Regions from separate parts of the Streptomyces sp. NPDC002564 genome, predicted to be linked through region 1. Evidence: riboswitches for the same ligand, from Rfam matches in the RefSeq annotation. Region 1 holds a riboswitch; each other region holds the start of a gene.
The links. A riboswitch is a leader RNA that binds a small molecule or an ion and turns the genes downstream of it on or off. The one in region 1 is predicted to bind cobalamin.
Positions count from the first base shown of each region.

Region 2: it holds a riboswitch for cobalamin, as region 1 does, so the genes downstream of both, ACFYXE_RS03760 (ribonucleoside-diphosphate reductase subunit alpha) here and ACFYXE_RS10845 (ribonucleoside triphosphate reductase) in region 1, are expected to answer to the same signal.
Region 3: it holds a riboswitch for cobalamin, as region 1 does, so the genes downstream of both, ACFYXE_RS37550 (cobalamin biosynthesis protein) here and ACFYXE_RS10845 (ribonucleoside triphosphate reductase) in region 1, are expected to answer to the same signal.

Region 1 covers NZ_JBIARE010000002.1:1,034,939-1,044,733, forward strand. Annotated here, with positions in the region: gene ACFYXE_RS10830 (M13-type metalloendopeptidase) at 1-378, shown strand, start outside; gene ACFYXE_RS10835 (alpha/beta fold hydrolase) at 434-1,303, opposite strand; gene ACFYXE_RS10840 (glutaminase) at 1,484-2,401, shown strand; cobalamin riboswitch at 2,528-2,674, shown strand; gene ACFYXE_RS10845 (ribonucleoside triphosphate reductase) at 2,723-4,513, shown strand; gene ACFYXE_RS10850 (anaerobic ribonucleoside-triphosphate reductase activating protein) at 4,510-5,100, shown strand; gene ACFYXE_RS10855 (medium chain dehydrogenase/reductase family protein) at 5,121-6,152, opposite strand; gene ACFYXE_RS10860 (TetR/AcrR family transcriptional regulator) at 6,272-6,859, opposite strand; gene ACFYXE_RS10865 (nuclear transport factor 2 family protein) at 6,973-7,413, shown strand; gene ACFYXE_RS10870 (NAD(P)H-binding protein) at 7,410-8,327, shown strand; gene ACFYXE_RS10875 (NUDIX domain-containing protein) at 8,341-8,763, shown strand; gene ACFYXE_RS10880 (hypothetical protein) at 8,768-9,148, opposite strand; gene ctaD (cytochrome c oxidase subunit I) at 9,154-9,795, opposite strand, start outside.
Region 2 covers NZ_JBIARE010000001.1:817,744-827,538, forward strand. Annotated here, with positions in the region: gene cyc1 (epi-isozizaene synthase) at 142-1,266, shown strand; gene ACFYXE_RS03750 (cytochrome P450) at 1,263-2,636, shown strand; gene ACFYXE_RS03755 (ribonucleotide-diphosphate reductase subunit beta) at 2,703-3,725, opposite strand; gene ACFYXE_RS03760 (ribonucleoside-diphosphate reductase subunit alpha) at 3,725-6,124, opposite strand; cobalamin riboswitch at 6,256-6,392, opposite strand; gene ACFYXE_RS03765 (GNAT family N-acetyltransferase) at 6,454-6,957, opposite strand; gene mctP (monocarboxylate uptake permease MctP) at 7,064-8,725, opposite strand; gene ACFYXE_RS03775 (DUF3311 domain-containing protein) at 8,722-8,991, opposite strand; gene ACFYXE_RS03780 (YbdD/YjiX family protein) at 9,103-9,294, opposite strand; gene ACFYXE_RS03785 (carbon starvation CstA family protein) at 9,300-9,795, opposite strand, start outside.
Region 3 covers NZ_JBIARE010000022.1:1,664-11,458, forward strand. Annotated here, with positions in the region: gene ACFYXE_RS37530 (alpha/beta hydrolase) at 31-1,167, opposite strand; gene ACFYXE_RS37535 (class II aldolase/adducin family protein) at 1,234-1,938, opposite strand; gene ACFYXE_RS37540 (inorganic phosphate transporter) at 2,322-3,608, shown strand; gene ACFYXE_RS37545 (hypothetical protein) at 3,621-3,845, shown strand; cobalamin riboswitch at 3,977-4,120, shown strand; gene ACFYXE_RS37550 (cobalamin biosynthesis protein) at 4,228-5,181, shown strand; gene ACFYXE_RS37555 (cobyric acid synthase) at 5,178-6,746, shown strand; gene ACFYXE_RS37560 (putative cobaltochelatase) at 6,826-8,910, shown strand; gene cobO (cob(I)yrinic acid a,c-diamide adenosyltransferase) at 8,910-9,518, shown strand; gene ACFYXE_RS37570 (cobyrinate a,c-diamide synthase) at 9,512-9,795, shown strand, end outside.

The sequences.
Region 1 (9,795 bases):
AAGCAGTACGACGCCTTCTCGCCGCGCAACCTCCCCGGCGAGTTCGTCAACGGCTCGCTCACCGTCGGCGAGAACATCGGCGACCTGGGCGGTCTGACCATCGGGCACACCGCGTACCTGATCGCCCTGGACGGTGCGCCGATGCCCGAGAGCGACGGCACGACCGGCTCGCAGCGGCTCTTCATGAACTGGGCGTACTGCTGGCGCACCAAGCGCCGCAAGGAGCAGGAGCAGCAGTACCTCACGATCGACCCGCACTCGCCGCCGGAGTTCCGCGCCAACATCGTCCGCAACCTCGACGAGTTCCACGAGGCGTTCGGCACGGTGGCGGGCGACGGGCTGTGGCTCGACCGGGCGGAGCGCGTGCGGATCTGGTGATCCGCGGGGCGCCGCGGGCTCCCCGGCCCGCGGCGCCCGCACCGGCGCGGGCCGGTCAGCCCAGGAAGGCGGCGGTGGCGGTCACGAAGCGTGCCGGGTCGTCCAGCCACGGGAAGTGCGCGGCGCCGGGCTGGACGACGAGCTCGGCGTACGGGAAGAGTCCGGCGAGCTCGGCCAGGGCGGGCGGCGGCGAGTTCAGGTCGCACTCCCCGGCGAGCACGAGCACCGGGGAGCCGAACCGGGCGAGCGCGGCCCGCGTGGCGGCCGGGTCGTAGGCGCCCTCGGAGCCGTAGACGGCCGCGGCCGCGTCGTTGCGCTGGCCGGCCTCGGCGGCCTTGTGCGTCCGCGCCGCCGCGTCCCAGCGCCCGTAGGCGAAGGGGGCGAGCGCCGCGAACGCCTCCGGGGTGGCCCGGCCGCCCAGGACGGCTTCCAGGGCGGCGAAGGCGGCCGGGAACCACGGCTCGTCCCGGCGCAGGAGCGCCGTCTCGCGCCGCACGGCGCCGGTCACCGGCACGTCGACCGCCATGACGCTCGGCGTGATCAGCGCCAGTCGGCCGACCCGCTCGGGGTGCCGCGCCGCGTAGAGGACCGCGAGATTCGTGCCGCCCGAGTGCGCGAGCAGGTCCACCGTGGCCAGGCCCAGATGTTCCCGCAGGGCCTCGACGTCGTCCACGAGGCGGTCGCAGCGGTACGAGGCGGGGTCGTCCGGCTCCGCCGAGTCTCCGGTGCCGCGCAGGTCCAGCATGACCAGCGGGCGGTGCGCGGCGAGTCCGCCGAGGTCACCGAAGTACGCGGAGGCCTGCATCGGCCCTCCGGGGAGACAGATCACGGGAGCGGCTCCGAAGCCGCCGTCGCCGGTTGCTCCTCCGTCCCCGGACACGTGATAGGCGAGCTCGGTTCCGTCGGGCGCGGGGAAGGTAGGCATGGCCGAGACCCTGTCACCGTCCCCGGCGCCGGGCAACCGAGTTGTTGGGGCGGCGTCCGGCCAGGTCAGCAGGGGGGTGGGGGCCGGTGCGCGCCGTCGGTGACGTCGTTCCCCGCCGCGGGCTCCGGTGACGTTAAGGTGTGGCGCAAGCATCACCGTACGAAGTCAAAGTGAGTCAGTGTGCCCGCCTCCTTCCAGCCGGTCCTGGACCGCATCGCGACCGAGATCGCCGCCACCCCGGGACGCGGGCGCCCCGCCGACTACATCCCCGCGCTCGCCACCGCGGACCCGGACCGCTTCGGCATGGCCGTCGCGGACCTCGACGGGACGGTGTACGGCGTGGGGGACTGGCAGCACCCCTTCTCCACCCAGTCCATCACCAAGGTCTTCACGCTCGCCATGGCGCTGTCCCTGGAGGAGGACGCCCTCTGGGAGCACGTGGGGCGCGAGCCGTCCGGCAACCCCTTCAACTCGCTGGTGCAGCTGGAGTACGAGAACGGCATCCCCCGCAACCCCTTTATCAACGCGGGCGCCCTCGTCGTCACCGACCGCCTGCACACCCTGACCGGCGACGCCTCCGGCGCCCTGCGCGCGTTCCTGCGGGCCGAGTCGGGCAACGACGCGCTCGGCTTCGACGAGGAGGTGGCCGCGTCGGAGGCCGCCCACGGCGACCGGAACGCGGCCCTGGCCCACTTCATGGCGTCGTACGGCAACATCACCAACCCGGTGCCCGAACTCCTCGACCAGTACATCCGCCAGTGCGCCGTCGCGGCCTCCTGCGGCGACCTCGCGCTGGCCGCCGGGTTCCTGGCCCGGCACGGGATACGGGCCGACGGGTCCACGCTGCTCACCCGCAGCCGCGCCAAGCAGGTCAACGCGGTGATGCTGACGTGCGGCACCTACGACGCGGCCGGCGACTTCGCCCACCGGGTGGGGCTGCCCGGCAAGAGCGGGGTGGGCGGCGGCATCATCGCGGTGGTGCCCGGCCGGTGCGCCGTGTGCGTGTGGAGCCCCGGCCTCGACCGGCGCGGCAACTCGGTCGCGGGCGTGGCGGCGCTGGACCGCTTCACGACGCTCACGGGCCTGTCCATCTTCTGACGGCGACCCGCCCGGCGGCATCCCGCGGCGACCCGCCCGGCGGCATCCCGCCGGGCCCTAAGTCCCTCCCTCAAGGCCCTTCGTCACTCAATATGTTGTGCCCGGCATGTCGCTGTTGGTACCAGATGTAGTGTTTCGGCTGTCGGTTCGGCGGGCGCCCACAGCGCCTGCCGGGACATCAGGGAACCCGGTGCGAATCCGGGGCTGCCCCGCAACGGTGAGCGGCCGCACGGCGGTCCGAGCCCGACCCCTGCCGACCGCCTCCCGCGCAGCTTCGCGCGGTGAGGACCCATCTCCGTACCGCCTCGTGGGAGGGCTGTCGTGACGCAGACCGTGACGCACATCAACGCCGTGGACTCGGTGACCGAATACCTGGACCGCAGCGACTGGCGGGTGAACGCCAACGCGAACCAGGGCTACTCGCTGGGCGGCCTCATCCTCAACGCCGCCGGGAAGATCGTCGCCAACTACTGGCTGGACCAGGTGTACCCCGAGGCGGTCGGCCGCGCCCACCGCGAGGGGGACCTGCACATCCACGACCTGGACATGCTGGCCGGCTACTGCGCCGGCTGGTCGCTGCGCACCCTGCTCACCGAAGGGTTCAACGGGGTCCCCGGCCAGATCGACTCCGCCCCGCCCCGGCACTTCTCCTCCGCCGTCGGCCAGATCGTCAACTTCCTCGGCACCCTGCAGAACGAGTGGGCGGGCGCCCAGGCGTTCAGCTCCTTCGACACCTACATGGCCCCCTTCGTGCGCAAGGACGCCATGTCCTACGACGAAGTCCGCCAAGGCGTGCAGGAACTGGTGCACAACCTCAACGTGCCGTCCCGCTGGGGCACCCAGACGCCGTTCACCAACCTCACCTTCGACTGGACCTGCCCGCCCGACCTGCGCGAGGACATACCCGTCGTCGGCGGCCGGGAGATGGACTTCACCTACGGGGAGCTCCAGGCCGAGATGGACCTGATCAACCGCGCGTACATCGAGGTGATGACGGCCGGTGACGCGACCGGGCGGGTCTTCACCTTCCCCATCCCGACGTACAACATCACCGCGGACTTCCCCTGGGAGAGCGAGAACGCCGAGCGGTTGTTCGCGATGACCGCCAAGTACGGGCTGCCCTACTTCCAGAACTTCATCAACTCCGACCTCGCGCCGAACCAGATCCGCTCGATGTGCTGTCGCCTCCAGCTGGACCTGACCGAGCTCCTCAAGCGCGGCAACGGCCTGTTCGGCAGCGCGGAGCAGACCGGTTCGCTCGGTGTGGTCACCCTCAACTGCGCCCGGCTCGGCCATCTGCACGCGGGCGACGAGGCCGGGCTCCTCGACGCGCTCGACCGGCTGCTCGGGCTCGCCAGGGACAGCCTGGAGATCAAGCGGGTCACCGTCCAGGACCTGATCGACGGCGGCCTGTACCCGTACACGAAGCGCTATCTCGGGACGCTGCGCAACCACTTCTCCACGATCGGCGTGAACGGCGTCAACGAGATGATCCGCAACTTCACGCACGACGCCCACGACATCACCGGCGCCGAGGGGCACGCGCTGGCGGTCCGGCTGCTCGGCCACGTCCGGGCGCGGATGGTGGAGTTCCAGGAGCAGACGGGCCACCTCTACAACCTGGAGGCCACCCCGGCCGAAGGGACCACCTACCGGTTCGCCAAGGAGGACCGGCGCCGCTTCCCCGACATCCTCCAGGCCGGTACGGACGGCAACCCGTACTACACCAACTCCTCGCAACTGCCGGTCGGATGGACCGACGACCCGTTCGAGGCACTGGAGATGCAGGACGACCTGCAGACGATGTACACCGGCGGCACGGTCCTGCACCTGTACATGTCCGAGCGGATCTCGGACGCCCAGGCCTGCCGTGCCCTCGTGCGGCGCGCGCTGGAGCGCTTCTCGCTGCCCTATCTGACGGTGACCCCGACCTTCTCGATCTGCCCGGAGCACGGCTACCTGGCGGGTGAACACCCCGCCTGCCCGACGTGCGGCGGTGAGTGCGAGGTCTGGACGCGGGTGATGGGCTACCACCGGCCGGTCTCCTCCTTCAACATCGGCAAGAAGGGCGAGCACGCCGAGCGCGTCCACTTCCAGGAAGCCGCGGTGTGATCCGCGTCGGCGGCTGGGCCCGGCTGTCGACCTGCGACTGGCCGGGCCGCCTGGTCACCACGGTCTTCTGCCAGGGCTGTCCCTGGCGCTGCGGCTACTGCCACAATCCCGGGCTGCTGGACCCGCGCGGTCCCGCGACCGTCGACTGGGCGGAGGTGACCGGCCATCTCGTCCGGCGCCGGGGCCTGTTGGACGGCGTGGTCTTCTCGGGCGGCGAACCGCTGCTGCAGGCGGGCCTCGCGCCGGCCATGCGTGAGGTGCGCGACCTGGGGTTCGGTGTCGCCCTGCACACGGGAGGCGCCTTTCCCCGCCGCTTCGCCGGGCTGCTGGACGAGGGCCTCGTCGACTGGGTGGGCTTCGACGTGAAGGCGGCGCCGGCCGCGTACGACCGTGTCACCGGAACGCGGGGCAGCGCCGCTCCCGCGCTGCGCAGTCTGCGCCTGCTGCGGGACTCCGGAGTGGCGCACCAGTTGCGGACGACGGTCGATCCCGCGCTCCTCGACGCCCGCGCCGTCGCGGAGTTGGGGGAGTGGCTCGCGGAGCAGGGGGCGGGCGGGCACGTCTGGCAGGAGGCCCGTCCCGTCTGACGGCGCGCGGCCGTGCCGGGTCACGGGGTCAGGACGACCTTGCCGACGACCGTGCCGGACTCGGCGAGGCGCAGGGCCTCGGCGGCCCGGTCCAGCGGCAGCCGGGCGGCGATCTGCGCGGTCACGTCACCGCGGCGGGCGGCGGCGAAGACCTCGGTGAGGTCGGCGCGCAGCCGGGCCCGGAAGCGGTCCTTGGCCAGGGCCCGGCCCGCCCAGACGTTGAAGAAGTAGGCGCGGCGGCGGTTGGGCAGCGCGTTCCACAGCCAGACGCGGCCGAGCAGCTTGAGCACCGGCCACTGCTTGGAGCCCTCGTCGTCGCGGGTCGATGCGCTGCCGTACGAGACGAGCGTGCCGCCCGGCGCGAGGAGCCGCCAGGAGTCGACGATGCCCCGGCCGCCGATGTGGTCGAAGACGGCGGCGACCCCGGCGGGGGCGAGTGCGCGGATGCGCGCCGCGACGTCGTCGCCCCGGTAGTCGACCGGCGTGACGCCTCGCTCGCGCAGCGCGTCGTGGTGACGCGCCGAGGCCGTGCCGATCACCCGCACGCCGGCGGCGTGGGCGAGCTGGACGAGGACCGAGCCGACCCCGCCGTTGGCGCCGTGCACCACGACGGTCTGACCTGCCCGGACCCGCGCCTTGCGGTGCAGCATCTGCCAGGCGGTGATGCCGTTGACGACGAGCGTCTCCGCCTCGGCGGCCCCGATGCCGGGCGGGACCTCCACCACGTCGGCCGCGTCGACCAGGACGTGGCTGGCCCAGCCGCCCACCTTGAGCAGGGCGGCCACCCGGGCGCCCGCGAGGTCCCGCCCGACGCCGTCACCGGTCGCGAGCACCGTGCCGACGAGGTCGTAGCCCGGCACGAAGGGGAAGGGCGGCTGGTCGTAGTACCGGCCGCGCCGCATCTGCTGCTCGGCGAAGGACACCCCGGTCGCCTCCATCCGGACCAGCACCTGGCCCGGCCCCGGGGCGGGCACGGCTCCGTGCCGGATCTGCAGGCCCTCGGGCTCCACGGTGCCCGGCAGGACGACCTCGACGAGTGCTTCGGCGTTCATGATGACCTCCATCGCGCTGCGCGCTGGTGAGTGGCTTTCGTGTTCGTTATAAGTTCTAACACCAGGGCGTGCGAGCGTCAATAAGTTTCGTAAGAGGGTCTAACGTCGGCGGCTCCGGGTCAGGCCGGGCGGGCGAGCGTCGCCCTCGCCAGGGCCGCCACTCCGTCGTGGATGAGCCGCGGCGGGGTGTCGAGTGCGCTCAGGTGCTCGATCAGGTCGCTGCGGATGGCGGCCAGCAGGGCGTGGGCGAGGAAATCGGCGTCCCTCTCGCCGCGGGCCTCGACGAGCAGGGCGGTGAGCTCCGTGTGCCAGAGCGTGTAGGTGTCGTTCTGGTACGGGCTGCCGCTGCCCGCGCTCTCCAGGGCGAGCATGAGCGGGCGGGTGTCCAGCTTGAGGCGGAGCAGGGCGTCCAGCAGGGCGAGGGCGCGCTCCTCGGCGGGGGCCCCGGGGCCCAGGGGCGGCGGGCCCGCGACGACGTCGGCCCGCAGGCGCTCCGTGCGCTGCTCGACGAGCGCCTTGACGAGTCCGACGCGGTCGCCGAAGCGCCGGAAGAGGGTGCCCTTGCCCACCCCGGCGGCGGTCGCGATGTCGTCCATGGAGACCCGGTCGGGGGCGCCGCGCTCGGCGAACAGCCGGTCCGCGGCGGCCAGCACGGCCTCGCGATTGCGCTGGGCGTCGGCCCGCTCCTTGCGCGGGGGTGGTGTCACGGTGCCTCCACTAGAAAAACGGACCGTCGGTCCGTATAGTCGATCCGGACCGCTGGTCCGCATCGTACCGCGGACCGCACGCCGACCTGTGAGAAGGCATCACCATGACGCACGTGACCACGCGGGGAACCGGACCCGAGGACGTCTTCCGGCACGGCATCGAACTCCTCCTGGCGAAGGACTTCGACGGCTGGGTCGAGCTGGTCGCCGAGGACGGCGTCTTCGAGTTCCCCTTCGCCCCGCCCGGCGCCCCGCGCCGCCTCGACGGCAAGGAGGCGGTGCGCGCCTACATGACCGCGTTCCCCGACCACATGGACCTGGAGGACATCCCCCACGTCGAGATCCACCACACCCGCGACCCCGATGTCGTCATCGTCGAAATGCGCTCCGAGGGGCGGTCCGTGAGCACCGGCAGGCCCTTCGAGATGACGTACGTCGTGGTCGTCACCGTCAAGAACGGTCTGATCACCCACTACCGCGACTACTGGAACCCGCTGACCGCCCTGGAGATCGCGGGCGGCACCGACGCGCCGTTCGCGGGGAGCCCGCGATGAGCGGCGGCGAGGCGCGCCCGGCCGGGGACGGCACGATCCTGGTGACCGGGGGCACCGGCACCACCGGCCGACGGGTCGCGGCCCGGCTGGCCGCACGGGGCCACCGGGTCCGGGTCGCGAGCCGGCGACCGGGCGGTGACGCGCCGCACGGGGCGGCGGTGCGCTTCGACTGGGCCGACACCGCGACCCACGCCCCGGCCCTCGACGGCGTCAGCGGTGTCTATCTCGTCCCGGCCGTCGCCGACCCCGACCCCGCGGCGCACGTGCTGCCCTTCCTGGACCGGGCGCGCCGCGCCGGCGTTGAACGCGTGGTGCTGCTCGGCGCGTCGGCCGTCACGGAGGCGGACGGCGGGCTGGGGGAGGCGTACCGGGCGCTGCGCGAACGGTTCCCTGCCTGGGCGGTGCTGCGGCCGTCCTGGTTCATGCAGAACTTCACCGGCCGCCATCCGCACGCCGAGAGCATCCGTGCGAGCGGCGAGATCGTGTCCGCCACGGGCGACGGCAGGATCGCCTTCGTCGACGCCGACGACATCGCGGAGGTCGGCGTGCGGGCCCTGACGGACGGGCGGGCCCACAACGCGGCCCATCTCGTCACCGGGCCACAGGCGTTGAGCTACGCGGACGCCGCCGCGCTGCTCTCCGGCGCCACGGGCCGCCCGGTCAGGCACCGGGCCGTCTCCCGGACGGTGCTGCGGGACCGGCTGACGGCCACCGGGATGCCGGTGGAGTACGCCGAGATGCTCGCCGGGATGGACGAGGCGATCGCGGCGGGTGCGGAGGACCGGACGAGTCCGGCGGTGGAGCGGGTGACGGGCCGGGCGCCGCGCTCGTTCGCCGAGTTCGTCGCCGCGCACGCGGGGGATCGCCGCCCCGGGGCTGACGGGGCGGCTGATCGCGACGCCACGGACGGCTGACAGAATCGTGTGCATGCAGTCAGTGAGTGTGCCGGAGTCCTCGACGCCCCTCGTCGTGGTGGCCGCCGCGATCGTCCGGGCGGGCCGCCTCCTGGTCGTCAGCAAGAAGGCGGCCCCCGATGTGTTCTACGTCCCCGGCGGCAAACCCGACGCGGGCGAGTCGCTGCTGGAGGCGCTGGTCAGGGAGCTGGACGAGGAGCTCGGCGTAGAACCCCTCGAACCGCGCTTCCTGGCGGAGATCGAGGCCGAGGCGGCCATCGAGCGCATCCCCATGCGGTTGACGGTCTTCGAGGCCCGTATCGCGGGCCGCCCCGAACCCGCGGCCGAACTCGCCGACCTGCGCTGGACGTCCGGCGACGAACCCGGCCTGCGCCTCGCCCCCGCCGTACGGGACCACCTGATCCCGATGCTGCGCCGGAGCGGAGCGCTCGGGTAGCGCCCTACGGCGCCCAGCCCGTCGCCACGACCACCACCGCCAGGGCGATGCCGCACAGCGCGGTGCTCAGGAGGCGTCGGCGCAGGGCGCGGTAGGTCTCCTCGTACTCGCCGCGCAGCTCGCGGCTTCGCCGGGCGATGTGCTGCCAGCTGTGCCGGGTCAGGGACAGGTGCTCCTCGGCGTAGAGCCGCTCCACCTCCGCGCGCTGGGTGTCGGTGAGCCAGGGCATCCGGTGGGCGAAGTGCCGTGCCGCGGTGCGGCCTTCGGCGCGGGCCGCCTCGACGAGGAGGTGCCCCTCGATGTCGTTGATGAAGGCGCCGTCGACGGCGCTCCCGGTGCCCAGGGCTCCCGTGCGCCGGGCCGTGCGCAGGGTGCGGTCGTCCATCGCCGTCACCGCAGGGCCCGCCGCTCGGCCGCCGCGACCTCGGGGTGGTGCAGGTCGAACGCCGGGGACTCGGAGCGGATGCGCGGCAGGGCGTGGAAGTTGTGCCGCGGCGGCGGGCAGGACGTCGCCCACTCCAGCGAGCGGCCGTAGCCCCACGGGTCGTCGGTCTCGACCTTCTTGCCGTATTTGGCGGTCTTCCAGACGTTGTAGAAGAACGGCAGCAGCGACAGGCCGAGCAGGAAGGAGAAGATCGTCGAGACGGTGTTGAGGGTCGTGAAGCCCTCCACGGCCAGATAGTCCGGCACGCGGCGGAGCATGCCGTTCGTGCCCAGCCAGTGCTGGACGAGGAAGGTGCCGTGGAAGCCGATGAACAGCGTCCAGAAGGTGATCTTGCCGAGGCGTTCGTCCAGCATCGTGCCGGTGAACTTCGGCCACCAGAAGTGGAATCCGGCGAACATCGCGAAGACCACGGTGCCGAAGATGACGTAGTGGAAGTGCGCGACCACGAAGTACGTGTCGGAGACGTGGAAGTCCATCGGCGGCGAGGCCAGGATGACGCCCGTCAGACCACCGAAGGTGAAGGTGATCAGGAAGCCGACCGCCCACAGCATCGGGGTCTCGAAGCTGAGGGAGCCGCGCCACATCGT
Region 2 (9,795 bases), on a different contig from region 1:
CCTGGGGGTAGTGAATGGCGCAAATCTGTTCCCTGAACGGTCAGTTGTGGTGCTGAATGGAAAGCGCGGGGATACGCAACGGCGCGCGCCCGGTACGGCGGGAGGGGCGCGTGTCCCCACGCGGCTGAAAGGGGTTTGTTCGTGCCTGCATATTCCGGAAGCACTTCACAGACACAACCACACACACGGTCACGCACATCGGCGGTATCGGTGCCGCAGGCACTGGCCGTTCCGGTGATCGAAGCAGCGTTCCCTCGCCGTCTGCATCCGTATTGGCCAAAGCTCCAGGAGAAGTCCAGGACCTGGCTGCGCGAAATGCGGCTGATGCCGCCCGACAAGGTCGAGCGGTACGCGGACAGCCTCTGCTACACGGACCTGGTCGCCGGCTACTACATCGGCGCGCCGGACGCGTTGCTCACCGCGATAGCGGACCTCAGCAGCTGGTTCTTCGCGTGGGACGACCGGCACGACCGGGACTCGGTGCACGGCAGGGCGGCACAGTGGCGGCGGCTGTGCCGGGGGCTGCACGGCACCCTCAACGACCCCGGGGAGTACCTGCACCACAAGGACCCGTTGGTCGCGGGCTTCGCGGACTGCGTCCTGCGGCTGTACTCCTTCCTCGGCCCCAGCTGGAACGCCAGGTTCGCCCGGCACTTCCACCCGGTGATCGAGGCGTACGACGAGGAGTTCAGGAACCGGCGCAGCGGCACGGTCCCCACCGTCGAGGCGTACGTCGAGCTGCGCCGCCTCACCTTCGCCCACTGGGCGTGGATCGACCTCCTGGAGCCGACCGCGCGGTGCGAACTGCCGGGCCCGGTGCGCAAGCACCCCGCCTACCGCAGGGCGGCACTGGCGACCCAGGACTTCTCGGCCTGGTACAACGACCTCTGCTCACTCCCCAAAGAACTCGCGGGCGACGAACTGCACAATCTCGGGATCAGCCTCATCCACCACGAGGGAATGACCCTCGAAGAGGCGGTGCGGGAAGTCCACCGGCGGGTCGGTCGATGCGTCACGGAATTCCTGGAGGCGGAAAGGGAAGTGCTGCGATTCGCCGATGAACTGGCGGACGGCAGCAGCCGCGGCGGGGAACTCTCGGACGCCGTGAAATCGTGCGTCTTCAACATGCGGAACTGGTTCTCTTCCGTGTACTGGTTCCATCACGAATCCGGTCGCTATCGGGTCGACAGCTGGGACGACAGGTCCATGCCTCCCTATGTGACGGAAGAAGCAGTGGCGGAAAACAAACTGGTCGGTGAGGAATGAGCGTCGAATCCGCGATACCCGCTCCCGCCACGTCGGGAGACCCGCTGCGCACCCCGCCGCTCGTCCGCGGCGCGGTGCCTCTGCTCGGCCACGCCCTGCACCTGGTGCGCGACCCCCTCGGCTTCCTGGCCGCGCTGCGCGACCACGGGGACCTCGTACGGATCAGGCTGGGACCCAGGACGGCCTACGCGGTGTGCGACCCGGAGCTCGTCGGCGCGCTCCTGAAGGACCCGGAGTACATCGTCGGCGGGCCCCTCTGGGACACCCTGGAGGTGCTCCTCGGCAAGGGGGTGGCGACCAGCAACGGCAAGCTGCACCGGCGCCAGCGGCGCATGATGCAGCCCGCCTTCCGGCCCGAGCGGATCGCCGCCTACGCCAAGGTGATGGAGGAGGAGGCGCGCGCCACGGCGGCCCGCTGGCGGCCGGACGAGACGGTCGACGTCGGCGCCGAGATGTTCCGCACCGCGGTGCGGATCGTCTCCCGCTCGCTCCTGGAGGTGGACTCCATCGGCGAGAAGGCGGACCGCATCGCCGACTCGCTGCACACCGTCTTCGACGGGCTCTACCGCCGCATGGTGCTCTCGGTCGGGCCGCTCTACCGCGTGCCGACGCCCGCCAACCGGCGGTTCGAGAGCGCCCTCGCCGATCTGCACGCGCTGGTCGACGAGATCGTCGCGGAGCGCCGCGCGTCCGGTCCCGGCGGCCCGGACGACCTGCTCGCGGAATTGCTGCGGGCCCGGGACGAAACCGGCGGGCCCCTGACCGATCAGGAGATCCACGACCACGTCGTTTCGCTCGTGGTGGCCGGCGCGGAGAATGTCGCGTCGACGCTGGCGTGGACGTTCCATCTCATGACCGAACACCCGGATCAGGAAAGGCGGTTGGTTGAAGAGGTAAATTCCGTGGCGCCGGATCGGGCGATCACATTCGCCGATCTCAAGGACCTGCCGCACACCCGCAATGTCATCACGGAGGCGATGCGTATACGGCCGGCGGCCTGGATATTCACCCGCCGGTCCGTGGCCGAAACCGAACTGGGCGGCTATCGCATTCCGGCGGACGCCGACATCGTCTACAGCGTCTACGCGATGCAGCGCGACCCGCGTTCCTTCGAGCGGCACCTGGAGTTCGACCCGGACCGCTGGAATCCGGAACGCGCCGGTGACGTACCGGAGTTCGCGATGATGCCGTTCAGCGTCGGCAACCGAAAGTGCCCCGGCGACCACTTCAGCCTGGCCGAACTCGCCCTGATCCTGGGCACGGTGGCCCCGAAGTGGCGTCTCGAACGGGTCGCCGAGACCGACACCGACACCCGGATCGGCATCACGCTGCACCCCAAGCGGCTCGTCCTGCGGGCCCGGGCGCGCTGAACGACGGATGTGCCCGCACCGTCCGGGAAGGACGGGCGGGCACACCGGGGGCGCCGTGCGCCAGGGCTAGAACTCGTCGTCGAAGGAGACCGAGCCCTCGACCGCGACCTGGTAGGCCGAGGGGCGCCGCTCGAAGAAGTTCGTCAGCTCCTGGACGCCCTGCAGCTCCATGAAGGAGAAGGGGTTCTCGGAGCCGTAGACCGGCGCGAAGCCGAGCCGCTGCAGCCGCTGGTCGGCGACGCACTGCAGGTACTCGCGCATCGAGTCGGTGTTCATGCCCGGCAGGCCCTCGCCGCACAGGTCGCGGGCGAACTGCAGCTCGGCCTCGACGGCCTCCTTGAGCATGTCCGTGACCTGCTGCTGCAGCGCGTCGTCGAAGAGCTCGGGCTCCTCCTTGCGGACCGTGTCGACCACGTCGAAGGCGAAGCTCATGTGCATCGTCTCGTCACGGAAGACCCAGTTGGTGCCCGTCGCCAGGCCGTGCAGCAGACCGCGGCTGCGGAACCAGTAGACGTAGGCGAAGGCACCGTAGAAGAACAGGCCCTCGATGCACGCGGCGAAGCAGATCAGGTTCAGCAGGAAGCGGCGGCGGTCGGCCTGCGTCTCCAGCCGCTCCAGCTTCTCGACCGAGTCCATCCACTTGAAGCAGAACTCGGCCTTCTCCCGGATCGAGGGGATCTCCTCGACCGCGTCGAAGGCGGCCGCGCGGTCCTCCGGGTCGGGCAGGTACGTGTCGAGCAGCGTCAGATAGAACTGGACGTGCACGGCCTCCTCGAAGAGCTGACGGCTCAGGTAGAGCCGCGCCTCGGGGGAGTTGATGTGCTTGTACAGCGTCAGCACGAGGTTGTTGGAGACGATCGAGTCGCCCGTCGCGAAGAACGCGACCAGACGGCCGATCATGTGCTGCTCGCCCGGGGACAGCTTCGCCAGGTCGGCGACGTCCGAGTGGAGGTCGACCTCCTCGACGGTCCAGGTGTTCTTGATCGCGTCCCGGTAGCGCTCGTAGAAGTCCGGGTAGCGCATGGGGCGCAGGGTCAGCTCGAAGCCCGGGTCGAGGAGGTTCTTCTCGCTGTGGGTGGTGGAGCTCATTACTGGCAGGCCTCGCAGGACTCGGGGTTTTCCAGGGAGCAGGCGACGGCGTCGGGGTCGGTCACCTGCTGGGGGACGGGGGCCGCGGCGGCGGACCGGGTACCGCCGGCCGCGCGGGCGATGCGCGTCGCCGGGCGCGAGCGCAGGTAGTACGTGGTCTTCAGGCCCTGCTGCCAGGCGTAGGCGTACATCGAGGAGAGCTTGCCGATGGTCGGCGTCTCCAGGAAGAGGTTCAGGGACTGCGCCTGGTCGAGGTAGGGGGTGCGCGCCGCGGCCATGTCGATCAGGCCGCGCTGCGGGATCTCCCACGCGGTGCGGTACAGCTCGCGGACGTCCGCGGGCACCCAGTCGAAGCCCTGCACCGAGCCGTTGGCCTCGCGCAGCGCCTCACGGGTCTTGGCGTCCCACACGCCGAGCCGCTTGAGCTCCTGCACCAGGTAGGAGTTGACCTGGAGGAACTCGCCGGACAGGGTCTCGCGCTTGAAGAGGTTGGAGACCTGCGGCTCGATGCACTCGTAGACACCGGCGATGGACGCGATGGTCGCGGTCGGCGCGATGGCCAGCAGCAGCGAGTTGCGCATGCCGGTCGCGGCGATACGTTCCCGCAGCGCCGCCCACCGCTCCGGCCAGGTCGGCTCGACGCCGTAGTGGTCGGGGTGCAGCACGCCGCGCGCGGTGCGGGTCTTCTCCCAGGCGGGCAGCGGGCCGTTGCGCTCGGCGAGGTCCGCGGACGCCTCGTAGGAGGCGAGCATGATCCGCTCGGCGATCCGGGTCGAGAGGGCGCGTGCGGCGGGGGAGTCGAACGGCAGCTTCAGCTGGAAGAAGACGTCCTGCAGGCCCATGGCGCCCAGGCCCACCGGGCGCCACCTGGCGTTGGAGCGCCCGGCCTGCTCGGTCGGGTAGAAGTTGATGTCGACGACCCGGTCGAGGAAGGTGACGGCCGTGCGGACGGTCTCGTCCAGGCGCTCCCAGTCGATGTCCTGGGCGGCCCGGTCGACGAAGGCGCCGAGGTTGACCGAGCCCAGGTTGCAGACGGCCGTCTCCCCGTCGTCCGTCACCTCCAGGATCTCGGTGCACAGGTTGGACGAGTGCACGGTGTGGCCGGGCTCCGCCGTCTGGTTGGCGGTGCGGTTGGCGGCGTCCTTGAACGTCATCCAGCCGTTGCCGGTCTGCGCGAGGGTGCGCATCATGCGGCCGTACAGCTCGCGCGCCGGGATGGTCTTCTTCGCCAGGCCCGCGGCCTCCGCCGCGCGGTAGGCGGCGTCGAACTCCTCGCCCCACAGGTCGACGAGGTCGGGCACGTCGGACGGCGAGAACAGCGACCACGGCCGGTCGGCGGCCACCCGGCGCATGAACTCGTCGGGGATCCAGTGCGCGAGGTTCAGGTTGTGCGTGCGGCGCGCGTCCTCACCGGTGTTGTCGCGCAGCTCCAGGAACTCCTCGATGTCGGAGTGCCAGGTCTCCAGGTACACCGCGGCCGCGCCCTTGCGCCGCCCGCCCTGGTTCACCGCGGCCACCGAGGCGTCCAGCGTCTTGAGGAACGGCACGATGCCGTTGGAGTGCCCGTTCGTGCCGCGGATCAGCGAGCCGCGGGAGCGGATGCGGGAGTACGAGAGGCCGATGCCGCCGGCGTGCTTGGAGAGGCGCGCGACCTGGTGGTAGCGGTCGTAGATGGAGTCGAGCTCGTCCAGCGGGGAGTCGAGCAGGTAGCAGGACGACATCTGCGGGTGGCGGGTGCCGGAGTTGAAGAGCGTCGGCGAGGACGGCAGGTAGTCCAGGCGGCTCATCAGGCCGTACAGCGCGGCCACCTCGTCGACGGCGCGGGTGCTCTCGTCCTCGGCCAGGCCCGCGGCGACGCGCAGCATGAAGTGCTGCGGGGTCTCGACGACCTGCCGGGTGATCGGGTGGCGCAGCAGGTAGCGGCTGTGCAGCGTGCGCAGGCCGAAGTAGCCGAAGCGGAAGTCGGCGCCGTCCGCGTGGGCGGCGTCCACGAGCGCGTCGAGGCGGGCCGCGTGGGCGGTCACGAAGGCGGCGGTGCGGTCGGCGATCAGACCCTCGCGGTGCCCGACGGCGACCGACTCGGTGAAGGAGCGCACGCCCTGCGAGGCCGCCTCGGCGGCGATGGACAGGCTCAGGAGCCGGGCGGCGAGCCGGGAGTACGCCGGGTCCTCGGAGATGAGCCCCGCGGCTGCCTCGGTCGCGAGCTCCCGCAGCTCCGCCTCGTCGGCCCGCGCCGACCGGCCGCGCAACGCGGCGGCGGCGACCCGGCCGGGATCGGCGTCGGGGAGGTCGGCGGTGAGGTCGGTCAGGGTGCGCAGCAGCGCGGCCCCTGGCCCGTCGGTACCCTCGGCGGTCGGCAGCGACAGCGCTGACGCAGGTTCGGCAGGCGCGATGGTCACGTGGAGCTCTCCCTCGCTCGGCTCTGGGCCTGGGGGAGGGGATCGGCACACACGGGCGCACCCGGGCAGGGTGGCGTACCGCGTCCACCGGCCCATTCCACGAGGCCCGGACGGTCGGCACCCGGGCCGGACGGCACGGGTGCACTGCCGGCAGGTCCTCGGACTCCGCGCACGACGAATGCGTACACGTACACCGTTGCGGGACAGTTCCGGACTTGCACCGGATTCCCCTGCGACGACAGCGAGCACGAGCATACATCTTGTGCCGGGTTTCTGAAGCAGGCCCACATCTTGTGTCGGCGTCGAGGGGTCGGCGTGCGGAGACTGTCCTAGAACGTCAACTCGTAGGTGAGCAGCGTCAGGTCCTCGACCGGCTGCCAGTCCCGCTGCGGGGTGCGCCGGAAGCCCAGGCGTTCGTAGAGCCGGTGGGCCGCGTGCATCGAGGGCTGGGTGGACAGGACGAGACCGTCGCGGCCCGCCTCCCTGGCGCGCCGCAGGCATTCCCGTACCAGTGTCTCGCCCGCGCCCCGGCCGCGTGCGGCGGGGGACACGGCCAGCATGCGGATCTCCGCCTGGCCCTCCCGGGCGATGTCCGACATGGGTCCGGGCGCGGGCACGAAGGTCACGCAGCCGAGCACCGCGGCGTCCGGTGTGCCGTCCGCCACGGCCACCAGGACCTCGGCCCGCGCCGCGCGCCCGGCCACGTCCCGCAGCACGCCCAGATAGGGGTCGCCGGGGTCCGTCAGGTGTCCGTCGCCGAGATAGGCCTGTCCGGTGAGATCGCCCAGCGCCGGGTACTCCTCGGGGCGGGCGGGCCTGATCGTGATGTCCATGGGGCGCAGTGTGCAACAGCGGCACGGCGAAGGCCGCCGGTTTTCCGGCGGCCTTCGTCAGTTTCGTGGGTTCGTGCGTTCGTGCGCGGGGAGCGGCGGGGCAGGGTCAGTGCCCGGAGCCCGCCGTCGCCTTGGGCAGTTCCTCCATGACGCCGGGGTCGCCCGCGTCGGCCGTGTAGTCCCCGGGGGAGGTCTCGTCGATGCCCTCGGGGGCCTTGAGGGCCTTCAGGACGAACGTGAGGACCACGGTGACCACCACGTTCAGCACGAACGCGGTGAGGCCGATGTAGCCGATCTCACCGATGCCGGGGATCTCGTCGGACGAGCCGCCGAAGTGCTTCTGCGTCGGCGAGGCCACCCCGTACGCGGCGACCGTGCCGTAGACCATGCCGACCGCCCAGCCCGCGAGCAGCGCCCAGCGGTGGAACCAGCGGGTGAACAGGCCGCCGACCAGGGCGGGCATGGTCTGCAGGATCCAGATGCCGCCGAGCAGCTGGAAGTTGATCGCGACGGTCTTGTCCATGGTGAGCACGAAGGCCAGCGCGCCGACCTTGACCAGCAGCGAGACCAGCTTGGAGACCTTGGTCTCCTGCTCGGGCGTGGCGTCCGGCTTGAGGAAGTCCTTGTAGATGTTGCGGGTGAAGAGATTCGCGGCCGCGATCGACATGATGGCCGCCGGCACGAGCGCGCCGATGCCGATGGCGGCGAAGGCGACACCGGTGAACCAGTCGGGGAACATGTCCTCGAACAGCTGGGGGATGGCCAGCTGGCCGTTCTCCACCTTCACCCCGGCCGCGATCGCCATGAAGCCGAGCAGCGCGAGCAGGCCCAGCATCAGCGAGTAGAGCGGCAGGATGGTGGTGTTGCGGCGGATCACGTTGCGGCTCTTGGAGGAGAGGGTCGCGGTGATCGAGTGCGGGTACATGAACAGGGCGAGCGCGGAGCCGAGCGCCAGCGTGGCGTAGGTCCACTGCCCCGACTCGCCCGGCGCGAGCCCGGCGACCGGTTTGCCCGCCGCCTCGTTGGCCGCCGAGAACTTGTCGTTCGCGGCCCGGAAGATCTCGTCGAAGCCGCCGAGCTTGATCGGGATGTAGATGATCGCGACGGCGATGACGAGATAGATCAGGCCGTCCTTCACGAACGCGATCAGCGCGGGCGCGCGCAGGCCGGACGAGTAGGTGTACGCGGCGAGCACGGCGAACGCGATCAGCAGCGGCAGGTCCTTGACGAACCAGTTCGTGTCGGGACCGCCGCCGATGCCCATGACGTCCAGGACGGCCTGGATGCCGACGAGCTGGAGCGCGATGTACGGCATCGTGGCGAGGATGCCGGTGACCGCGACGGCGAGGGACAGGCCCTTGGAGCCGAAGCGCCCGCGCACGAAGTCGGAGGTGGTCACATAGCCGTGCTTGTGCGAGACCGACCACAGGCGGGGCAGGAAGGTGAAGATCAGCGGATAGACGAGGATCGTGTACGGCACGGCGAAGAAGCCGGCCGCGCCCGCCGCGTAGATGGCCGCGGGGACGGCCACGAAGGTGTACGCGGTGTACAGGTCGCCGCCGAGCAGGAACCAGGTGACCCAGGTGCCGAACGACCGTCCGCCCAGGCCCCATTCGTCCAGGCTCTGCTCGTTCTCGGCCTTGCGCCAGCGGGCGGCGAGGAAGCCCATGACGGTGACCGCGGCGAAGAAGAAGATGAAGACCGCGAGGGCGACGCCGTTCACGCCGCCGGTCCCCGATGCGAGTGTCGTCGATGCGGGTGTGGTCACTGTCCGGCACCCCCCTGGGCCCGCGCGGCCCTGCGGGAGCGCTGGTCGCGCTGCCACAGCTTGTACGCGATCATCGTGAGTGCCGTGGAGATGAGCACCCACAGCATCTGGTACCAGTAGAAGAACGGGATGCCGATGAGCGTCGGGTCGACCTTGGCGTAGGAGCTCACCCAGAGCATCGCCACGAAGGGCGCGACGAGGCAGACGGCGATGACCACCCGGACCGGTGTCACGACCGGTCGGTCCACTTCAGGCGCATCTGACATATCGCGGCTCCCGTTCCCTCACTTATCCCATGCTTAACGTGCGGGAAATCTAAGCCACAGTCTCGCGGTATGGAACCCCCGTCCGGATAACGGACGGGTCAATGTGCCTGCTCAGCAGCAGCGGAAGCCCTGTTCGGGGTCCGACTCCTGCCGCTCTGTCCGCATGCGCTCAAATGCGCGTCGGCTGGGGACGGTTGCGTCCGGATGGTCCCCGCGGATATGCGCCACATACCGTTCGTACGCCGACTCGTCGGTCAACTCCCTGACGTACCAGCGCATCCAGCGCAGGCCCCGCAGCAGCATCGCCGTCACGCGCCCGCCCCCGGCCCGGCCGTCGCCCGCTCCTGTTCCCTGTCCTTGTGCTCCAGGGCCTCCCGCTTCTCCTCGGGGGTCGCGAAGAGTCCGGCGGGCGCGGTCAACTTCGACTCCACGTACGGGGCTTCGCTCAGCCGTGAGGCGTCGGGGGTGCGGAGGTGGCGCACGCAGACCCGGGCGGCGTCGAGGATCACGACGACGACGAGCAGGGCGAGCGTCGCCGAAAGGACGCCGTCCACCGTGGAGTTGGTGACCACGGTGTGCATGTCGTCCATGGTCTTGGCGGGCGGCAGGATCGTGCCCTGGTCGATGGCGTCCCGGTAGTTGGAGCGCTGCTGGAAGAAGCCGACGCGCGGGTCGTCGGAGAAGACCTTCTGCCAGCTCGCGGTCAGCGTCACCGTCGCGTCCCAGGCGAGCGGAATGCCGGTGACCCAGGCCCACTTGAGCCGTCCGGACTTCACCAGGAGGGTGGTGCACACGGCGAGGGCG
Region 3 (9,795 bases), on a different contig from region 1:
GCGGGCCGCCGGGGAGGGCGGCCCCCGCGGTCACATCAGGGGCGTGAGGAAGCGGCGCAGCGCCTCTTCGTAGCCCGCCGGGTCGGCGTTCCACATGGCGCCGTGCGGCGCGTCCGGCACGGTGTGCAACGTGACCAGGTCCGGGCGCTGTTCGGCCAGGCGGCGGGAGAGCGCCCAGGGGGCGACGGCGTCGCCGGGGCCGTGCACGACGAGGGTGGGGACCGACAGGGCGGCGGGGTCGGCGGCGGCCAGGGTGCGGTCGCCGCGCAGCCCGGTGCGGCCCTGGGCCGCACGGACCGCAAGCGGAAGGAGCGGCCCCGGGGTGCGTCGGGCACCGGCGAGGGCCCGCAGGGTGGTCTCCCAGCTGAGCACCGGGGAGTCGAGGACGAGGCCGCTGACGCGGTCGCGCAGCGCGGAGTGGACGGCGGCGTGCAGGCACATGGCGGCGCCGGTGGACCAGCCGTGCAGGACGACGCGCTCGGCGCCGTTGCGCACGGCGTAGCGGATGGCGGCGTCCAGGTCGCGCCACTCGGTCTCGCCGAGGTGGCCGAGGCCGTCCGGGGAGCGGGGCGCGCCCAGGTCGCCGCGGTAGGCGAGGTCGAGGACGGGGAGCTGCAGGCGGTGCAGGAAGTCCATGACGACCATGGGGTGCTCGCGGGTGGTGCCCAGGCCGTGCACGGTGATGACCCAGGTGTCGCGGGCGCCGGGCACGAACCACGCGGGCAGGCCGCCGAGTTCGCCGGGGATGTCGATGTCCGCGTGGTCCAGGCCGAGCGCGGCGTGCGGGTCCCCGATGTGGACCTGCGGGGTGAGCCAGACGCGGGCGCCGGGGTCCAGGGAGCCGTGGGTGACGGCTTCGAGGCGGCGTACGACGGTGTCGGCCTCGTGCGGGGCGGACTCCAGGACGGGGCCGACGACCGCGTGGGTGCCGTTGCCGCTGAGCCCGTACGTGCCGGGGCGCAGGCTGGCCAGCGACCGGGTCAGGGTGATCTGGCCGGCGGCCGTGGCGTGCACGGTCAGGCGCGGCTCGGTCGGCAGGGGACGGCCCGCGGGCGCCTTGAGGGCGGCGTCGCTGGCGAAACGGCCCGCCGCGATGGCGGCTGCGGCGGTCCCGAGGGCGGCTGTGACTGCGGTGACGGCCGCTGCCGTCGCTTTGGCTGGGCGCACCGTCCCAGTGTCCGGGGGCGAGGGCTCCGGGGCCAGTGGGCGGTGCCCGCGGGGTGACCCGGCGGCTCAGCGGGCCGGCTGGCCGTAGCCCCGCAGTTTCGCCTCCGCCTCGCGCAGCTGGGCCGGGGAGAGGAGCGAGGGGGCGCGGCCCGGGACCCCGGACGCGGTGAGCCAGAGGCGGGACATCCACTCCAGCTGGGCCGTGCGGTCGTACGCCTGGGAGAGGGTGCCGCCGTAGGTGACCGTGCCGTGGTTCTGGAGCAGGCAGCCGGTGCGGTCGCGCAGCGCCTCCAGCATGGACGCGGCGAGTTCCTCGGTGCCGTAGAGGGCGTACGGCGCGACGCGGGCGGGGCCGCCGAGGATGCCGGTCATGTAGTGGACGGCGGGGAGCTCGCGGACCAGCATCGAGACGGCGGTGGCGTGCACGGCGTGGGTGTGCACGACCGCCTCGGCGTCGGTGGCGCGGTAGATCGCCAGGTGCAGCGGGAGTTCGCTGGTCGGCGCGAGGTCGCCGAGGACCTGCCGGCCCCGGAGGTCGACCCCGACCACGTCCTCGGGCCGCAGCCGGTCGTAGGGGACGCCGCTCGGGGTGACGAGGACGGTGTCGCCGACGCGCACCGACACATTGCCGGAGGTGCCGACGACCAGGCCGTCCCGCACCGTCCTGACGGCCGTGTCCACCAGCTCGTCCCAGGCCCGCCCGATCGCGTCGCGTGCCGCGTGGCCGTCCTGCTGGCCCGTGTGGTCCCCGTGCTCCCGCTGCTCAGTCATGCGGTGATCCTGCCAGCCGGGGGCCGGTCGCTGCAGGGCGCCGGGACGGAACGTCGGGGGCGGCGCGGCCCGTGCCGTTCCGCTTGGGGTGGCGGGCGGTCCGGCCGGCGGGCGGGGCCGGGTGACCAGGATCTCCCCGGCGGTTCCGCGGGGGTGCCGCGAGGGTGCGGGCGGGGGTGGGCCGCCGGATGGCGGAACCCGACACTCCGGCCAGTTTGCGGGGCGGACGGCCTGCCTCCGTACGATCGTCTTCGGCCGCCCGGCACGGACAGGGCGACGGCGCTCCGCTTCGGGTCACCGCACCGCCCGGCCCAGTTCACTTTCCGTTCACCCGGGTTGCCTACGTTCCACATGCCACTGACGTCCAACAGAAGCCTGGGTAAATGGAACACATCACGCTTCTCCTCGGGATCGTGATCGTCACCGCTCTCGTGTTCGATTTCACGAACGGTTTCCACGACACTGCCAACGCGATGGCGACGACCATCTCGACCGGCGCTCTGAAGCCCAAGACGGCGGTGGCCATGTCCGCCGTGCTGAACCTCGTCGGTGCCTTCCTCTCCGTCGAGGTCGCCAAGACGATCTCCGGCGGCATCGTCAACGAGGACGGCCTCAAGACAGAGGTCATATTCGCCGCGCTCGTCGGCGCGATTCTCTGGAATCTCCTGACCTGGCTGGTGGGCCTGCCCTCCAGCTCCTCGCACGCCCTCTTCGGCGGCCTCATCGGCGCCGCGGTCATGTCGATGGGCTGGTCGTCGATCAACGGCGGCACCGTCGTCACCAAGATCCTGATCCCGGCCCTCGCCGCGCCGCTCGTGGCGGGCATCGCCGCGATGCTGGCCACCCGCCTGACGTACCGGATCGGCCGCAACACCGACACCAAGGCCACCGCCAAGGGCTACCGCGTGGGCCAGATCGCCTCCGCCGGCCTCGTCTCCCTGGCGCACGGCACCAACGACGCGCAGAAGACCATGGGCATCATCACGCTCGCCCTGGTCACCGGCGGTGTCCTCAACCCCGGCGCGAACCCCCCGATGTGGGTCATCGTCTCGGCCGGTGTGGCCATCGCCCTCGGCACCTACCTGGGCGGCTGGCGCATCATCCGCACCATGGGCAAGGGCCTCACCGACCTCCAGCCGCAGCAGGGCTTCGCCGCCCAGACCAGCGCCGCGACGGTCATCCTCGCCTCCTCGCACCTGGGCTTCTCGCTCTCCACCACGCAGTCCTGCTCCGGCGCCGTGATGGGCGCGGGTCTGGGCCGCAGGGGCGGCGTGGTCCGCTGGTCCACCGCCACCCGGATGTTCGTCGCCTGGGGTCTGACCCTGCCGGCCGCCGGTCTGGTCGGCGCGGGCGCGGAGTTCCTCACCAAGCAGGGCCCCTGGGGCATCGCGGCCACCGCCGCGATCCTGGTCGGCGGCTCGGCCGTGATCTGGGCCCTCTCGCGGCGCGACGCCATCGACCACACCAACGTCACCGACGACGCGATCCGGCCGGGCGACACCGCCCCGGCCACCGAGCCCGCCGGTGTCGTGACCACCGCGATCGCCGCCGTCTCGCCGCCCCCGGCCGGGGCGGTCACCGCGGACGCGTCCGTCAAGGCCGGCGTCTCGGCCCCGACCACGACCACCACCGGCGCCATGGCGGACCCCGCCCGGCCCGCGACGGTGTAAGGACAGATCAGCATGAGCATCGACTGGGCAGCACTCGGCTCCGTCTTCGGAGTCAGCCTCGCGGTCACGGTGGCCCTGGTGGGCCTGTTCACCCTCGGCATCGTCGGTCTCTCCAAGCAGGAGGCGGCGACCGCTTCCGGCGGCGGCCCGGCGGCACTGGCCCGCACCGGCGCGTACGCCTGCTTCGCGCTGTGCGCGGCGGCGGTGGCGTACGGGATCTTCCTCATCGTCGCCTGACACCAGCTCGTCCCCGGTGGGGCGCGGAGCGTGCGAACGCCCCGCGCCCCACCGGTGTGTGCGGGGCGTGCGCGGGAGCCGCTGTGGGCCCCAACACACTCTCCCGCCGCAGGTCAACAGCGAGTTGACGGGCCTTCGCGGGCCGTGGTGGACTGCCGGGGCCAACTACGGCGGCAGCAGAGGAAGCCGGTGCGAATCCGGCGCGGTCCCGCCACTGTCACCGGGGAGCATCTCCCCGTGAGCCAGGAACTCTCGCCACCGCATCACGTCGAACCAGGGCGCGGACACCCTGAGTGAGGACATATCGCCATGCTCGGCCGCCCGGTGCCGGTTCCCTCCCCGCGTACGCCCGCTCTGCCGAGCGAAGCGGCGGGCTGAGCCCGTGCGTGCCGACCGCGACTTCGCGTACGGCGCCGCCGCCGGCCTTCTCGCCGACCTGCTGCTCGGCGATCCCCGCCGGGGCCATCCGGTCGCCGCGTTCGGCCGTGCCGCGGGTGCCGTCGAACGACGGCTGTGGCGCGACCACCGCGGCTGGGGCGCCCTGCACACCGCCGTGTGCGCCGGCGGCGCCACGGGTGCCGCCGCCCTCGCCGCCCGCCTCGTGCGCCACTCCCCCGCCGCGGGCGTCGCGCTGACCGCCGCCGCGACCTGGTCGGTGGTCGGCGGGACCTCGCTCGGCCGTGAGGCGCGGGCCGTCGGCGGGGCGCTGGCGGCCGGGGACATCGAGGTGGCGCGGGAGCGGCTGCCGCACCTGTGCGGGCGCGACCCGCAGGCGCTGGACGCCGACGGCATCGCGCGGGCCGTCGTGGAGTCCGTCGCCGAGAACACCTCCGACGCGGTCGTCGGCGCGCTCGTGTGGGGCGCGCTGGGCGGTGTGCCCGGACTCGTCGGGTTCCGCGCGGTCAACACGCTGGACGCGATGGTCGGCCACAAGTCGCCGCGTCACCGCCGCTACGGCTGGGCCTCCGCCCGGCTCGACGACGTCGTGGGCTGGCCCGGCGCCCGGCTCACCGCGGCCCTCGCGACCCTGGCCGGCGGCTCCCCCGGGGGCGCGGCACGGGCCTGGCGCGCGGACGCCGCGCAGCACCCGAGCCCGAACGCCGGGCCCGTCGAGGCGGCCTTCGCCGGGGCGCTGGGCGTGCGGCTCGGCGGGACCCTCTCGTACGCGGGACGGGTCGAGCACCGGCCGGTCCTGAACGGCGCGGGCCGCGCCGTGCGGGTGACGGACATCGAGCGCGCCGTGCGGCTGTCCCGGCGGGTGAGCTGGCTGGCGCTCGGCGTCGCGGTGGCCGCACACCGGACACTGAGGTCGGCAACGTCAGGGAGACAATCATGAGTGGTGGACTGCTCGTCGCGGGGACCACCTCCGACGCCGGCAAGAGCGTCGTGACCGCCGGCATCTGCCGGTGGCTGGCCCGCAAGGGCGTGTCCGTCGCGCCGTTCAAGGCACAGAACATGTCCCTGAACTCCTTCGTCACCCGCGAGGGCGCCGAGATCGGCCGGGCCCAGGCCATGCAGGCGCAGGCCGCCCGCGTCGAGCCGAGCGCGCTGATGAACCCCGTGCTGCTCAAGCCGGGCAGCGACCGGTCGAGCCAGGTCGTGCTGATGGGCAGGCCGGTGGGCGAGATGAGCGCGCGCGGATTCTTCGGGACCGCCGGATCGGCGCCCGGCGAGCGGCTCCGGGGCGGTGGCCGGGCCGCGCTGCTCGACACCGTCGTGGGTTGCCTCGACGAGCTCCGGTCCCGCTACGACGCGGTGATCTGCGAGGGCGCGGGCAGCCCCGCGGAGATCAATCTGCGGCGCACCGACATCGTGAACATGGGCATCGCGCGCGCCGCCCGCTTTCCCGTCCTCGTGGTCGGGGACATCGACCGGGGCGGGGTGTTCGCGTCGTTCTTCGGGACGACGGCGCTGCTGAGCGCCGCCGACCAGGAGCTCGTCGCCGGATACCTGGTGAACAAGTTCCGCGGCGACGTCTCCCTGCTCGAACCCGGCCTCGACATGCTGCTCGGCCTCACCGGGCGCCGCACGTACGGCGTGCTGCCCTTCCAGCACGGGCTCGGGATCGACGAGGAGGACGGCCTGCGGGTGTCCCTGCGCGGCGCGGTCCGGGAGTCCGTGGTGGCGCCGCCGGTCGGCGAGGACGTGCTGCGCGTCGCCGTGTGCGCGGTGCCGCTGATGTCCAACTTCACGGACGTGGACGCGCTGGCCGCGGAGCCGGGCGTCGTCGTGCGGTTCGTGGACCGGGCCGAGGAACTCGTCGACGCCGACCTCGTCGTGGTGCCCGGCACCCGCGGCACCGTGCCCGCCCTGCGCTGGCTGCGCGAGCGGGGCCTGGCCGACGCGCTGGCCCGGCGGGCCGCCGAGGGCCGCCCGGTGCTCGGCATCTGCGGCGGGTTCCAGGTGCTCGGCGAGCACATCGAGGACGACGTCGAGTCGCGCGCCGGGTCGGTGGACGGCCTGGGGCTGCTGCCGGTGCGGGTGCGGTTCGCCCGCGAGAAGACGCTGGCCCGGCCGGTCGGCGAGGCCCTCGGGGAGCGCGTCGAGGGGTACGAGATCCACCACGGCGTGGCCGAGGTGCTGGGCGGGGAGGCGTTCGTCTCCGACGACCGGGGACACGGCCTGGACGGCTGCCGGGTCGGCGAGGTGTGGGGCACGCACTGGCACGGGGCGCTGGAGAGCGACGGGTTCCGGCGCCGGTTCCTCGCCGAGGTGGCCCGGGCGGCCGGGCGCCGCTTCGTGCCCGCCCCCGACACCAGCTTCCACACGCTGCGCGAGACGCAGCTCGACCTGCTCGGCGACCTGATCGAAGAACACGCGGACACGGGCGCGCTGTTGGACCTGATCGAGAAGGGCGTACCGGCGGGTCTGCCGTTCGTCCCGCCGGGAGCGCCGTCGTGACCGGCGCCGCGCCCGCCCGCGGGCCCGCCGCGCCGAAGGGCCCCGCCCCGCACCACCCCGCACGCATCAAGGAGGCACTGTGAGTACCCCGTATCCGTTCACCGCCCTCGTCGGGCAGGACGACCTGCGGCTCGCGCTCTTGCTGAACGCCGTATCGCCCGCCGTGGGCGGCGTGCTCGTACGGGGTGAGAAGGGCACCGCCAAGTCCACCGCCGTGCGCGCGCTGTCGGCGCTGCTGCCCGAGGTGCCGGTCGTCGCCGGGTGCCGCTTCTCCTGCGATCCGGCCGCCCCCGACCCCCGCTGCCCCGACGGCCCGCACGGGTCGGGCGGCGCCGCCGCGCGGCCCGCGCGGATGGTCGAGCTGCCGGTCGGCGCGTCCGAGGACCGGCTCGTGGGCGCCCTGGACATCGAACGGGCCCTGGCGGAGGGCGTGAAGGCCTTCGAGCCCGGCCTGCTCGCCGACGCGCACCGCGGCATCCTGTACGTCGACGAGGTCAATCTGCTCCACGACCATCTGGTCGACCTGCTGCTCGACGCCGCCGCGATGGGCGCCTCGTACGTCGAGCGCGAGGGTGTGTCCGTCCGGCACGCCGCCCGGTTCCTGCTCGTCGGCACGATGAACCCCGAAGAGGGCGAGCTGCGCCCGCAGTTGCTCGACCGGTTCGGGCTCACCGTCGAGGTGGCCGCGTCCCGGGAGACCGACCAGCGCGTCGAGGTGGTGCGGCGGCGGCTGGCCTACGACGACGATCCCGAGGGCTTCGCGGGCCGCTGGACCGGGGACGAGTCGGCGCTGCGCGACCGGGTGGTGGCCGCACGGGCGCTGCTGCCCGAGGTCGTCCTCGGCAACGCCGCGCTGCGGCAGATCGCGGCGACCTGCGCGGCGTTCGAGGTCGACGGGATGCGCGCGGACATCGTGATGGCCCGTACGGCGACGGCGCTGGCCGCGTGGGCGGGGCGCACCGACGTGCACAGCGAGGACGTGCGGCAGGCCGCGCTGCTCGCGCTGCCGCACCGTAGGCGCCGCAACCCCTTCGACGCGCCGGGCCTGGACGAGGACAAGCTCGACGAGGCGCTCGACGAGGCCCGCGAGGACGAGGGGCCCGAGGGCGACGACGACCCCGACGGCGGCGGTCCCGACGGTGGCGGCGGCCGGCCGCCGGCCGACGACTCCGGTGCGCCCGACTCCCCCTCCGCGCAGTCCCCCTCCGCCGAACCGCCGTCGCCCGAGCTGCCCGGACAGCAGCAGGGCCCCCGGCACGACGACGCGGACCGTGACCCGGGGGAGCCCGCGCCCGCGCCGGGCGGCGCCGCGGGCGAGCAGCAGGCGGTACGGGCCGCCGAGCCGTTCCGCACGAAGATGCTGAGCGTGCCCGGCATCGGCGAGGGCGCGGCGGGCCGGCGCTCGCGCGCCCGCACCGAGCACGGCCGCACGACGGGTTCGCGCCGCCCGCGGGGCGCCCTGACCAAGCTGCACCTGGCCGCCACCGTGCAGGCCGCGGCCCCGCACCAGAAGGCGCGCGGCCGCTCCGGTACGGGTCTGGTGGTGCGCCGGGACGATCTGCGGCAGGCGACCCGCGAGGGGCGCGAGGGCAATCTCGTGCTGTTCGTCGTGGACGCCTCCGGGTCGATGGCGGCGCGGCAGCGGATGAGCGCCGTCAAGGGCGCCGTCCTCTCGCTCCTCCTGGACGCCTATCAGCGGCGCGACAAGGTGGGCCTGGTGACGTTCCGCGGCAAGGACGCCGAGGTGGCGCTGCCGCCGACGTCGTCGGTGGACGCGGCCGCGGCCCGCCTGGAGTCGCTGCCGACCGGCGGGCGCACCCCGCTGGCCGCGGGCCTGCTGAAGGCGCACGACGTGCTGCGGGTCGAGCGGCTGCGGGACGCCGCGCGCCGCCCGCTGGTCGTCGTGGTGACCGACGGGCGGGCGACCGGCGGCGTCGAGCCGGTGGCGCGCGCGGGCCGGGCGGCCCGGCTGTTCGCGGCGGACGGTGTGGCCTCGGTGGTCGTCGACTGCGAGTCGGGCTTCGTGCGCCTGGGCCTCGCGGGCGAGCTCGCGGGTGAGCTCGGCGGCACGGCCGTGACGCTCGACGAGCTGCGCGCGGACTCCATCGCCGGTCTCGTCAAGGACGTACAGGGAATGAACTCGCCTTCGAGGAGGGCCGCTTAATGCCGCAGGGACAGCCGAGCGTCGTGCCGGACGACGGGCTCACGACGCGCCAGCGCCGCAACCGTCCGCTGGTCTTCGTCCACACGGGCATCGGCAAGGGCAAGTCGACCGCCGCGTTCGGGCTCGCGCTGCGCGCCTGGAATCAGGGGTGGCCGGTCGGCGTCTTCCAGTTCGTGAAGTCGGCGAAGTGGAAGGTCGGCGAGGAGAACGCGCTGAAGGTCCTCGGCGCCAGCGGTGAGGGCGGCACGGTCGCCTGGCACAAGATGGGCGAGGGCTGGTCGTGGATCCAGCGCGCCCCCGCCGAGGGCGAGCCGACGAACGAGGACAAGGCCCGTGAGGGCTGGGAGCAGGTCAAGCGGGACCTCGCCGAGGAGACGTACAAGCTGTACGTCCTCGACGAGTTCGCCTACCCGATGCACTGGGGCTGGATCGACCCGGCCGAGGTCGTGGAGGTGCTGCGGAACCGTCCCGGCACCCAGCACGTGGTCATCACCGGCCGCAACGCGCCGCAGCAGCTGATCGACTTCGCCGACCTGGTCACCGACATGTCCAAGGTCAAGCACCCGATGGACGCCGGACAGAAGGGCCAGAGGGGCATCGAGTGGTAGCTCGTCTCGTCGTCGCGGCGCCGTCGTCGGGCAGCGGCAAGACGACCGTCGCGACGGGCCTGATGGCCGCGTTCGCGGCGGCCGGGCTCGCCGTGTCCCCGCACAAGGTGGGGCCCGACTACATCGACCCCGGCTACCACGCGCTGGCGACCGGCCGCCCCGGCCGCAACCTCGACGCGTACCTGTGCGGTCCCGACCTGGTCGAGCCGCTGTTCGCGCACGGCTCCGCGGGCTGCGACCTCGCGGTCGTCGAGGGCGTGATGGGGATGTACGACGG